Regions from separate parts of the Modestobacter sp. I12A-02662 genome, predicted to be linked through region 3. Evidence: riboswitches for the same ligand, from Rfam matches in the RefSeq annotation. Region 3 holds a riboswitch; each other region holds the start of a gene.
The links. Region 3 has a riboswitch for cyclic di-AMP ahead of HL189_RS13645 (transglycosylase family protein). Riboswitches for the same ligand answer to the same signal wherever they lie in the genome.

Region 1: another riboswitch for cyclic di-AMP. It lies ahead of HL189_RS12210 (C40 family peptidase); the one in region 3 lies ahead of HL189_RS13645 (transglycosylase family protein).
Region 2: another riboswitch for cyclic di-AMP. It lies ahead of HL189_RS19010 (transglycosylase SLT domain-containing protein); the one in region 3 lies ahead of HL189_RS13645 (transglycosylase family protein).

The regions. Positions count from the first base shown of each region.
Region 1 is NZ_JABGDE010000007.1:182,487-185,751, reverse strand. It holds gene HL189_RS12215 (hypothetical protein) at 1-966, opposite strand, end outside; cyclic di-AMP (ydaO/yuaA leader) riboswitch at 1,394-1,549, shown strand; gene HL189_RS12210 (C40 family peptidase) at 1,563-2,066, shown strand; gene HL189_RS12205 (DUF2252 domain-containing protein) at 2,153-3,265, shown strand, end outside.
Region 2 is NZ_JABGDE010000013.1:133,242-136,506, forward strand. It holds gene HL189_RS19005 (YceI family protein) at 1-594, opposite strand, end outside; gene HL189_RS19010 (transglycosylase SLT domain-containing protein) at 806-1,645, opposite strand; cyclic di-AMP (ydaO/yuaA leader) riboswitch at 1,660-1,814, opposite strand; gene HL189_RS19015 (methyltransferase) at 1,980-2,627, opposite strand; gene HL189_RS19020 (universal stress protein) at 2,679-3,218, opposite strand.
Region 3 is NZ_JABGDE010000008.1:173,234-176,498, reverse strand. It holds gene treY (malto-oligosyltrehalose synthase) at 1-1,283, shown strand, start outside; cyclic di-AMP (ydaO/yuaA leader) riboswitch at 1,499-1,654, shown strand; gene HL189_RS13645 (transglycosylase family protein) at 1,658-2,242, shown strand; gene treZ (malto-oligosyltrehalose trehalohydrolase) at 2,407-3,265, shown strand, end outside.

The sequences.
Region 1 (3,265 bases), on a different contig from region 3:
GCTGAGCACGGCGATCGCCTGGTCCGGGTCGACGCGGACGAGCCGTGACTCGTCGAGGCTCGGGTCGAAGACCGGGAGGAGGAGCAGTCCGAGCGGGGCGGTGGGCACGATCGACCCGCCGAACAGCCCGGCCAGCTCGGTCGGCAGCAGCGGGACCTTCTCCTTGCGGTCCCGCAGCTGCTCCGGGGTGTTGGTCTCGGCGATGCGCTGCACTTCCTGCGGGCTGAGGTGCGGGAAGAACGGCGCCTCCTCCCGGGCCAGCCAGTCCAGCAGCCGGGGCTGCACGACGACTGAGCCGACGCGGACGCCGATCTTGCCCGGCACGCCGCAGACCTCGAGGCGGCGCTGGGCGTCCTCGCGCAGCAGGAACTTGTCGGGCGCGACCAGGTCGCAGCCGTTCCGCGCCAGCAGGTTGAGCAGCGTGCTGGTCTTGCCCGATGCCTTCTCCCCGGCGACGCAGACGGCTCGGCCGTTCTTCGCCGCGCACGCGGAGTGCATGGGGATCCAGCCGCGCTCGATCAGCAGCCACTTGCCGGCTGCGCGGAGGACCTGCATGACCTCCTCGCGCTGCACCTCGACGTCGTCGGGCGCGATGAGCAGGATCTGGCGCCGTTCCCGGAACAGCAGGAGGTACACGTCGTCGTCCTCGGACTTCCCGGCGCTCTTGCGCACCAGGGTGACCGAGTCCGTCAGCGGGGTCTCCACGTACCCGTACTTCCCCCCTGCGGGCCGGTGCGACGTCGAGCACCGCAGGACGGCGAGCAGCGCGGGATCCGCCGTGGCGTAGATCCCGACGTCCTCCACCCTCCCGGCGGACGGCGTGAAGTAGCCCTCGCAGAACCGCTCGACCCACTCCGTCACCGCCGCGTCCTGGCAACACAAGGCGAGGACCACGTCGGCGTACGCGAGGCACAGGAAGTGCCCGCGGGCCCGGAGATCCGTGACGACCCGCTCGGCTCCAGACACGACGTTCCCCGACTCCATCGCCAGCCTCCTCATGACCGCGTCCGGGCCAGGACCGGTCGTTCCGTCGCCACCGTTCGGACGGCGGAGGCGGCCTGCGAGTCAGGGGCGCGCCTGCAGTGTGGCAGGACGCAACGAATCACAAGCCACGTTGCCGAGCACGCTGCGTCAGGACACGCCGCCTGTGATGTTGCCCCTGTCGTGTCGAGTGACGGGTGTCCCACAGCGGGGCGCGCAGGTCCGGTCGGCCGTATGGGGAGGTCACCGGCGGCGAGTCGGATCCGGCTCGGCTGTCAAGCCCCTGTTCTCGGTGCCGCTGTGGAACGGATTCCGTCGTTTGCAGCGCTTCAGGCCCGTACCTAGCGTCGTCCCGGTCCGAGTGAGGCCCCACGTCGCCTACCCCTGGTGACACCTCCCCCGGACGCCGCCGAACCGGGTGCCGTCGCACGACGCGACCACCTGGACCGGGGACCCACCGCAGTACTGGGGTGAAGCGCGCCCTCGTCCGCACGACGACGAGGGCGGCCGGGCGAGTTCCCCGCCCGAACCCGTCAGCTAACTCGGTAGGCGGCTGTGGAGAACAGGAGAACCCGCCGCCCATGGCGCGCATTCGCACGTCCACGTCCGCTCGTCCTGCCCGCCGACTGCAGCGCGGCGCGTTCGCCGCCCTGGCCGGCGCCGGCATCGTCCTGGCCCCCGCCGTGGCCGAGGCCAGCAACGCGCAGGCCGCCACCACGACCGCCGCGGCGGCGTCCTCGGCGACCGCCCAGAACGCCGTCAACGTCGCCCTCGCCCAGGTCGGCAAGCCCTACCGGTACGGTGCCGCCGGCCCGGACGCGTTCGACTGCTCGGGGCTGACCTCCTTCGCCTACAAGGCGGCCGGGATCAACCTGCCGCGCACGACGAGCGGCCAGCGGAGCGCCGGCACCCCGGTTTCCCGCGGTGCCCTGCAGCCCGGTGACCTGGTCTTCTTCTACGGGGGCGGGCACGCCTCCATCTACGTCGGCAACAACCAGGTGGTCCACGCGGCGACCGCCGGCAAGCCGGTCAACGTGATCAACATGGACTACATGCCCTACTCCTCGGCCCGCCGCGTCGCCTGACGCTCCTCGCCGGTGCCCCGGCCGCCGCCGCGGCCGGGGCACCGGCGGGTGGCCGGATCGGCGTGGGAGCTGCGAAGCTCCGGCAGGTGACCGGACAGCAGCGGGACCGGCGATCGCACACGGTGGTGGCCTCCGCCGACGACGACCAGGCGTACTCGTCCCTGCGGCGCAGCGCGCCGACGCGCGCGGAGCGGTACGCGCTCGGCCGCCGGTTGCGCGAGCGGGTGCCGCGCACGGCACTCGGCGACTGGACCCCTCCCCCGGGCCGCGCCGACGCGGTCGCCACGGTGGTCCAGTCGCACGACGGGCGACTGGACTGGCTTGTCCCGGTGCGGATCGGGCGGATGATCGCCTCCCCGTACGCCTTCCTCCGCGGCGCGGCCAACGTGCACGCCGCGGACTTCGCCGACCTGCCGGCCACCGGGATCACCCCGGTCGTCTGCGGCGACGCCCACCTGGGCAACTTCGGGTTCTACGCCTCCCCGGAGCGCGAGCTGGTGTTCGACCTGAACGACTTCGACGAGGCCCACCCGGGGGCGTGGGAGTGGGACCTGCGGCGGCTCACCACGAGCGTCTGGGTGGCCGGACGGCAGAACGGGTCCCCGGAGTCCGCGTGCGGCGAGGCGGTGGAACGCTGCGTCGAGGAGTACCAGCTGCAGATCGCGGCGCTGGCCGAGCAGCCGCTGCTCGCCCGCTCCTACGACCGGCTGGACGTCGACCGGATGCTGAGCACCGGCCCCCGCACCGCGCTGCGGGCCGAGATCGAGGCGTCGTCCCGGCGGGCCCGCAAGCGCACCGGCGACCGGGCGCTCCCCCGGATCACCGAGCAGCAGGCCGACGGGCTGCGCCGCATCGTGAACGAGCCGCCGCTGATCACCCGGCCGGAGCCGGCCGAGGCCGACCGGCTGGCCGCGGCGCTGGACGGCTACCTGACCACGCTGCCCCCGCACTGGGCGCGGCTGGTGGGTGGCTACCGCCTCGTCGACATCGCGCACAAGGTGGTCGGCGTCGGCTCCGTGGGGCTGCGCGCGTGGGTCGCGCTGTGCGAGGGCAGCAGCCCCGACGACGTGCTGTTCCTCCAGCTCAAGCAGGCCCGGCGGTCGGTGATCGCACCGTTCGTGCACGGCGACCGGGCCTGGCACGCCCACCAGGGGCAGCGGGTCGTGGAGTACCAGCAGGCGGTGCAGACGGTGAGCGAT
Region 2 (3,265 bases), on a different contig from region 3:
GACCTTGATGGCCGAGACGTCGAACTCCACCTGGACCCGGTCGCTGACCAGCACACCGCCGGTGTCCAGCACCGTGTTCCAGGTGAGGTCCCACTCGCTGCGCTTGATCGCCAGCGCGCCCTCGAACCCGACCCGCAGGTTGCCGAAGGGGTCCAGCGCGGAGCCGGTGAGGGTGAAGTCGATCGACACCGGACGGGTCACGCCCTTAATCGTCAGATCGCCGGTGACCTGGTAGACCTCGGCGTCGACCTGCTCGACCTCGGTCGACCGGAAGACGATCTCCGGGAAGCGCTCCACGTCCAGGAAGTCCGCGGACCGCAGGTGCGCGTCGCGGTCCGGGACCCCGGTGTCGACGCTGGCGGTCGCGATGCGCAGCTCGACGCTGCTGGCCGCGGGGTCCGCCACGTTGAGGTGGGCGGTCCCGGCGAACTCGGTGAAGGACCCACGGACGGTGGTCACCATGGCGTGCCGGGCGCGGACGCCGATGCGGGTGTGCGCGACGTCGACGGAGTACTTCCCGGTCACGTCGGCGAGCGCACTGGTGGCTGCATCGAAGTCCGTCGCGGCACCCTCGGGTGCGCGGTGCTTGGCCACGGGTCGGTGCTCCTCGCTCGGGTGGGTGGACAGGTGGAGTGTCCCCGATGGTCCTCCCACGCGCGGCACGTGGCCCTGCGGGGGGGACGGGGTGTCGCCGTCGCCCGCTCGACCACCGGGCGATCCTGCGGGCACGGGAGCCGCGGAACGCGGACGAGGCCCCACCCCCGTCGGGGTGGGGCCTCGTCGGCGGGTCAGGCCGCTGCTGGGGTCAGTACCAGTTCTTGGCCTTGGAGTGGGACCACGCGCTGCACGGCGAGCCGTACCGCGACTCGATGTAGATCAGCCCGGCGTCGATCTGGCGGTACGGGTCTGAGGTCTTGGCGATCCCGGTGCTCGCCCAGGTCGAGTTCAGGAACTGCGGGATGCCGTAGGCGGTGCTGGAGGGGTTCTGCGCGTTGGGGTTCCAGCCGCTCTCCTTGCCCCACAGGTTCTCGAGGCAGGAGAACTGCGACGAGTCACCGCCGACCTTGGCGAGCGCGTAGTCCTGGTACGAGCCCGATGCGGCGACGCTGCCGGACCGCGGCGCCGGGGACTCCTCCTTGGCGGCCCGGGCGGCAGCAGCCTCCTCGGCGGCCTGGGCCTCGGCGGCGAGCCGGGCCTCCTCCGCGGCCTTGGCCTCGGCGGCGAGCCGGGCCTCCTCGGCGGCCTTCGCCTCAGCGGCGGCCTGGTCGGCGGCAGCCTGGGCAGCGGCGGCCGCGGCCTGCTCGCCCTCCCGCTGGCTGCGCTGCGCGGCGAGCTCACCGAGCCGCTCGCCGACGACGCCGTCCGCGACGACGCTCTGCTGCGAGGTCAGCCCGAGGGTGGCGGCGACGCTGACCGGCTCGGCCGTGGCCTGGGCCGCGGGCTCACTCGTGGCGAGCACGTTGACCATGATCGCGCCCGCGGCGGCGGCCGCCAGGTAGATGGCGGGACGGCGGAAGCCGGCCGGGGTGCGCCGGCTGCGGCGCGGGGAGTCGGTCCCGACCGTGGCGTCCGCCTCGGCCAGCGCGTGGACGTCGGTGGCAGGAACCTGCTCGATCGAGGTGTGCGCGTTGGTGCCGTGGGACATGAAGAGAGGGGCTCCGGATCTTCCGTGGCCGCCTACCGAGTTAGCTGACGGGTTCGGGCTGGAAGTCGCCCTACCCGTCCCAGGCACACGTGTGCCCGAGGCGGGATTCACCCCAGTGCTGCGGTGGGTCCCCGGCTCGCTGCGCGCAGCGACTCGGCGGCATCCGGTGCGGGCTCCCCCGGGTGGGGATCTGTCGTCCGACCGAATACTGCCAACGTACGGGCCGTTACCTGGCCGTGACAATCGCCGGGGCCCGATTTCGTCGTGATCTGCCACTCGTTGCGCAGGACGCCGAGGTGTGGCAGCACCCCTGGGGCGGGTGTGACGGGTGCGCTCAGGGCAGTCGCCAGACCGTCGTCCGGCGCACCTGCTCCCCATCGGCGTCCGGGACGTCGTACTCAGCCGCCGCGATCAACCCCTCCCGCGGCACGTAGGCCCGGCCCGGGTCGCCGAGCAGCACGGTCGCGCCGCGGAGCCAGGCCTGGCCGAGGAAGGGCAGCACCCGGGCGGTCATCTCCCGGTCGTAGCAGACGTCGCCGGCCAGCACGACGTCGACGGCGGGGGGCTCGCCGTCCAGCACGTCGCCCACCACCTCGATCCCGGACACCCCGTTGACCTGCTCGTTGAGGGCGACGGCGGTGTGCGAGTACGGGTCGACGTCGCTGGCGACGACCGCGGCCGCACCGGCCCGCAGCGCGGCGACGGCGACCAGCCCGCTGCCGGCGCCCAGGTCGAGGACCCGCCGACCGGCGACGACCTCCGGGTGGTCCAGCACGTAGCGCGCCAGGGCCTGGCCGCCCGGCCAGGCGGCGGCCCAGAACGGCGGGTCCTGCCCGGCGCCGCCGACCTCGGTCTCCATCGCCTCCCAGAGGGCCACGACGTCGTCGGCGACGTGCAGCTGCACCTCGGGGACCAGGGACGGGCGGGCGAGCCGGGTGTGGCCCTGCAGGAAGGACGGCGGGACGGCGCGCGGAGCGGACACCCCGTCAGTGGACACCGCGACCGGGACCGCGGACCGGCCGGGTCCTCGGGGTCAGTGGCGGCGCTTGCTGCGCACCACGGTCACCGGGCACGGCGCGTGGTGCGTGATCTGGTCGCTGGTCGACCCGAGCATCAGGCCGGCGAAGCCACCCCGGCCGCGGGCGCCCACCACCAGCAGGTCGGCGTGTTCCGCCGACTGGATCAGCGCCTTCACCGGTGCGACGTGCACGACGTGGCACGTGACCTGGCGGGCCCGCTCGGCGCCGAGCGCCGCCACCACGTCGGCTTCGAGGTCGGTCAGGACCGCCTTCTCGTAGTCGGTCATCGGCGGGACGTAGCCCACCTCCCAGCTGGACGGCTGAGGCGCGGTGGCGATCCGCCAGCTGCGCACCACGTGCAGGGGCCAGGAGGCACGCTCGGCCAGCCGGGCCGCCCACTGCAGGGCGTCCTGCGCGCAGGCGGACCCGTCGTGGCCCACGACCACGCCCCCGTCGATCACCGCCCGGGTCGAGACCTCGTGCTCGCCGCCCGGCTCGCGGACCGCATCGTCCCGCTCCGCCGTCCGTGCCGCGTCCGCTGACTGGTCGGTCACCGTCGTCCTCCCCTGGCCGCACCCGGCACCGCGCCGGGACCTGTCCC
Region 3 (3,265 bases):
TGCAGCGGATCGTCGGCGAGCTGCCCGGCATACCGGCCGAGCAGGTGCGCGAGGGGCTGGCCGAGCTGCTGGCCAGCTTCCCGGTGTACCGCAGCTACCTGCCCGACGGGCGGGAGCACCTCGACGAGACGGTCCACGCGGTCAAGCAGCGCCGGCCGGACCTCACCGCCGCGGTCGACGCCCTGCACCCGCTGCTGGGCCAGGCCGGCACCGAGCTGGCCACCCGGTTCGAGCAGACCTCCGGCCCGGTCATGGCCAAGGGCGTTGAGGACAGCGCCTACTACCGGTGGGCCCGGTTCGTCGCGCTCAACGAGGTGGGCGGGGACCCGGCCCGGTTCGGGACGACGGTCGCCGGGTTCCACGAGGCGCAGCAGCGGCGGGCCGAGCGGCGTCCGGCCTCGATGACGACGCTGTCCACGCACGACACGAAGCGCAGCGAGGACGTCCGGGCCCGGCTGGCGGTGCTGGCCGAGGTCCCTGCCGAGTGGGCGGAGCTGGTGCGCCGGCTGCTCGACCGGCACCCGCTGGCCGACCGCTCCCTGGCGCACCTGGTGTGGCAGAACCTGGTCGGCGCCTGGCCGCTGTCCCGGGAGCGCGCGCACGCCTACGTGGAGAAGGCCGCCCGCGAGGCGGGCACCTCGACCACCTGGACGAACCCGGTGCAGGAGTTCGAGGAGCAGCTGCACGGGCTGGTCGACGCCGCGTTCGACGACGAGGCGACGCACGGCGCGATCAACGCCTTCGTCGCCCGCATCGCGCCGTTCGGGTACAGCAACTCGCTGAGCCAGAAGCTGCTGCAGCTCACGATGCCCGGCGTCCCGGACGTCTACCAGGGCACCGAGCTGTGGGACTTCTCGCTCGTCGACCCGGACAACCGCCGTCCGGTCGACTACGCGCAGCGCCGCTCGCTGCTCGCCCGGCTGGACGGCGGCCGGGTGCCCCCGGTCGACGAGACCGGTGCGGCCAAGCTGCTGGTGGTCTCCCGGACCCTGCGGCACCGCCGTGACCACCCCGAAGCGTTCACTGCCTACACGCCGGTCGAGGTGGCCGGCGCGGCAGCGGACTCCGTCGTGGCCTTCGACCGCGGCGGCGTGGTCACCGTGGCGACCCGACTGCCGGTGCGCGTCGCCGGCACGGGCTGGGGCGACACCGCATTGCAGCTGCCCACCGGCGCCTGGCGGGACCTGTTCACCGGTGCGCGGGTGGTCTCCGACGCGGCCGGCGCACCAGTGGCGGAACTGCTCACGAGGTTGCCGGTCGCCCTGCTCGTCCGCGACTCCTGAAGCACCTCCGGGGGCGGGACCCCGCACGAGGAGCACGGACACGTGTCGTCCCGGGCCGGTCGCTGTGCGCAGCGACCGGCTCGGCCTGTCACCGACACACCGACAGGACGCGCCGGGCTCGCTCAGCGAGACTCGCCGGTTCCGCTTAGCGTTCCCGGCGCATCCGGGCACCCTGGCCGGGCTGCGAGGCGCCGGACCGCCCAACCCCGTCCACCGGCCGCCTGACATCGAACCTCCCGGACGGGGGTGGGGGACCCACATCCGGCGCGCCCGCAACCAGGAGTGCGCCTCGGGGTGAAGCCGCGGCACGCGGCCGGGCACCGATCGCCCGAACCCGACAGCTCACCTCGCCGGCGGTGATCGGAGGATCCCGCATGTCCCAGCACGTCCAGCACACCCCTGCCCGCCGCCGCCTGCTCCGCGCGGGCGTCGTCGGCACCGCCGCGCTCGGTACCGCCCTCGCCCTGGGGGTCTCACCCGCGCAGGCCGCCGAGCACGACTGGACCGGCGTCGCGAAGTGCGAGTCCAGCGGCAACTGGCACATCAACACCGGGAACGGCTACTACGGCGGGCTGCAGTTCAGCTCTCCGACGTGGCTCGGCTACGGCGGCGGGCAGTACGCGTCGCGGGCCGACCTGGCCACCCCGGCCCAGCAGGTCGAGATCGCCGAGCGCGTCCTCGACGGCCAGGGCATCGGCGCCTGGCCGCACTGCGGCCGGTACCTGACCGGCGGGTCCACGGCCGCGGCCGCGGCGCCCGCACCGGCAGCACCGGCACCGGCGGCCCAGGCGCCGGCCGCCGCCTCGTCGTCCGGGAGCACCTACACGGTGCAGCCCGGCGACACCCTGGCGGAGATCGCCGCAGCCCATGGCGTCAACTGGCGCCAGCTGCACAACCAGAACGGCAGCACGATCAGCGACCCGAACCGGATCTTCGTCGGTCAGGTCATCACGGTCTGACGCGCCGAGGGCGGCCGGGGCATCAGCCCCGGCCGCCTCCGGGGGGCAGCGCCATCCCGTGGGCAGCGCCGTCCGGTGGGCTCAGGCACACCGAGGGTTGGCCCGCCGGGACGCGGGCATGATCTCCCGCGCCGCCCGCCCGACCCGCCTCTGGAGGCCCCCGCATGTCCGAGCCCGTCGAGTTCTCCGTCTGGGCGCCCGTGCCCGAGCGGGTCCGCCTGCAGGTCGACGGCGAGGTGCACGACATGCGGCAGGACGACGCCGGCTCCTGGCGTGCCACGGTCCCGGCGTCCCCGGAGGCCGACTACGGCTTCCTGCTCGACGACGACGAGACCCCCCGCCCCGACCCGCGCTCCCGGCGGCAGCCCGACGGCGTGCACGGGCTGTCCCGGCGCTTCGACCCCGCGGCGTACACCTGGCGGGACCGCGCCTGGACCGGCCGCCGGCTCGCCGGCGGTGTCGTCTACGAGCTGCACATCGGCACGTTCACGCCCGAGGGCACGCTGGACTCGGCGATCGACCGGCTGGACCACCTGGTCGACCTCGGCGTCGACTTCGTCGAGCTGTTGCCGGTCAACGGGTTCAACGGCACGCACAACTGGGGGTACGACGGCGTCGCCTGGTACGCCGTCCAGGAGACCTACGGCGGCCCGGCCGCCTACCAGCGGTTCGTCGACGCCTGCCACCAGCGTGGCCTCGCCGTGATCCAGGACGTCGTCTACAACCACCTCGGCCCGTCCGGGAACTACCTGCCGCTGTTCTTCCCGGTCTTCAGCGAGGGCGGGGCCAACACCTGGGGCAACTCGGTGAACCTCTCGGGCCCCGACTCCGACGAGGTCCGCCGCTACATCATCGACAACGCGCTGATGTGGTTGCGCGACATGCACGTCGACGGCCTGCGGCTGGACGCGGTGCACGCCCTGGTCGACGAGCGCGCCACCCACGTGCTGGAGGAGATGGCCGTGGAGGTGGAGCGCCTGTCGGTCGCCGAGGGCCGCCCCCTGACGCTCATCGCCGAGAGCG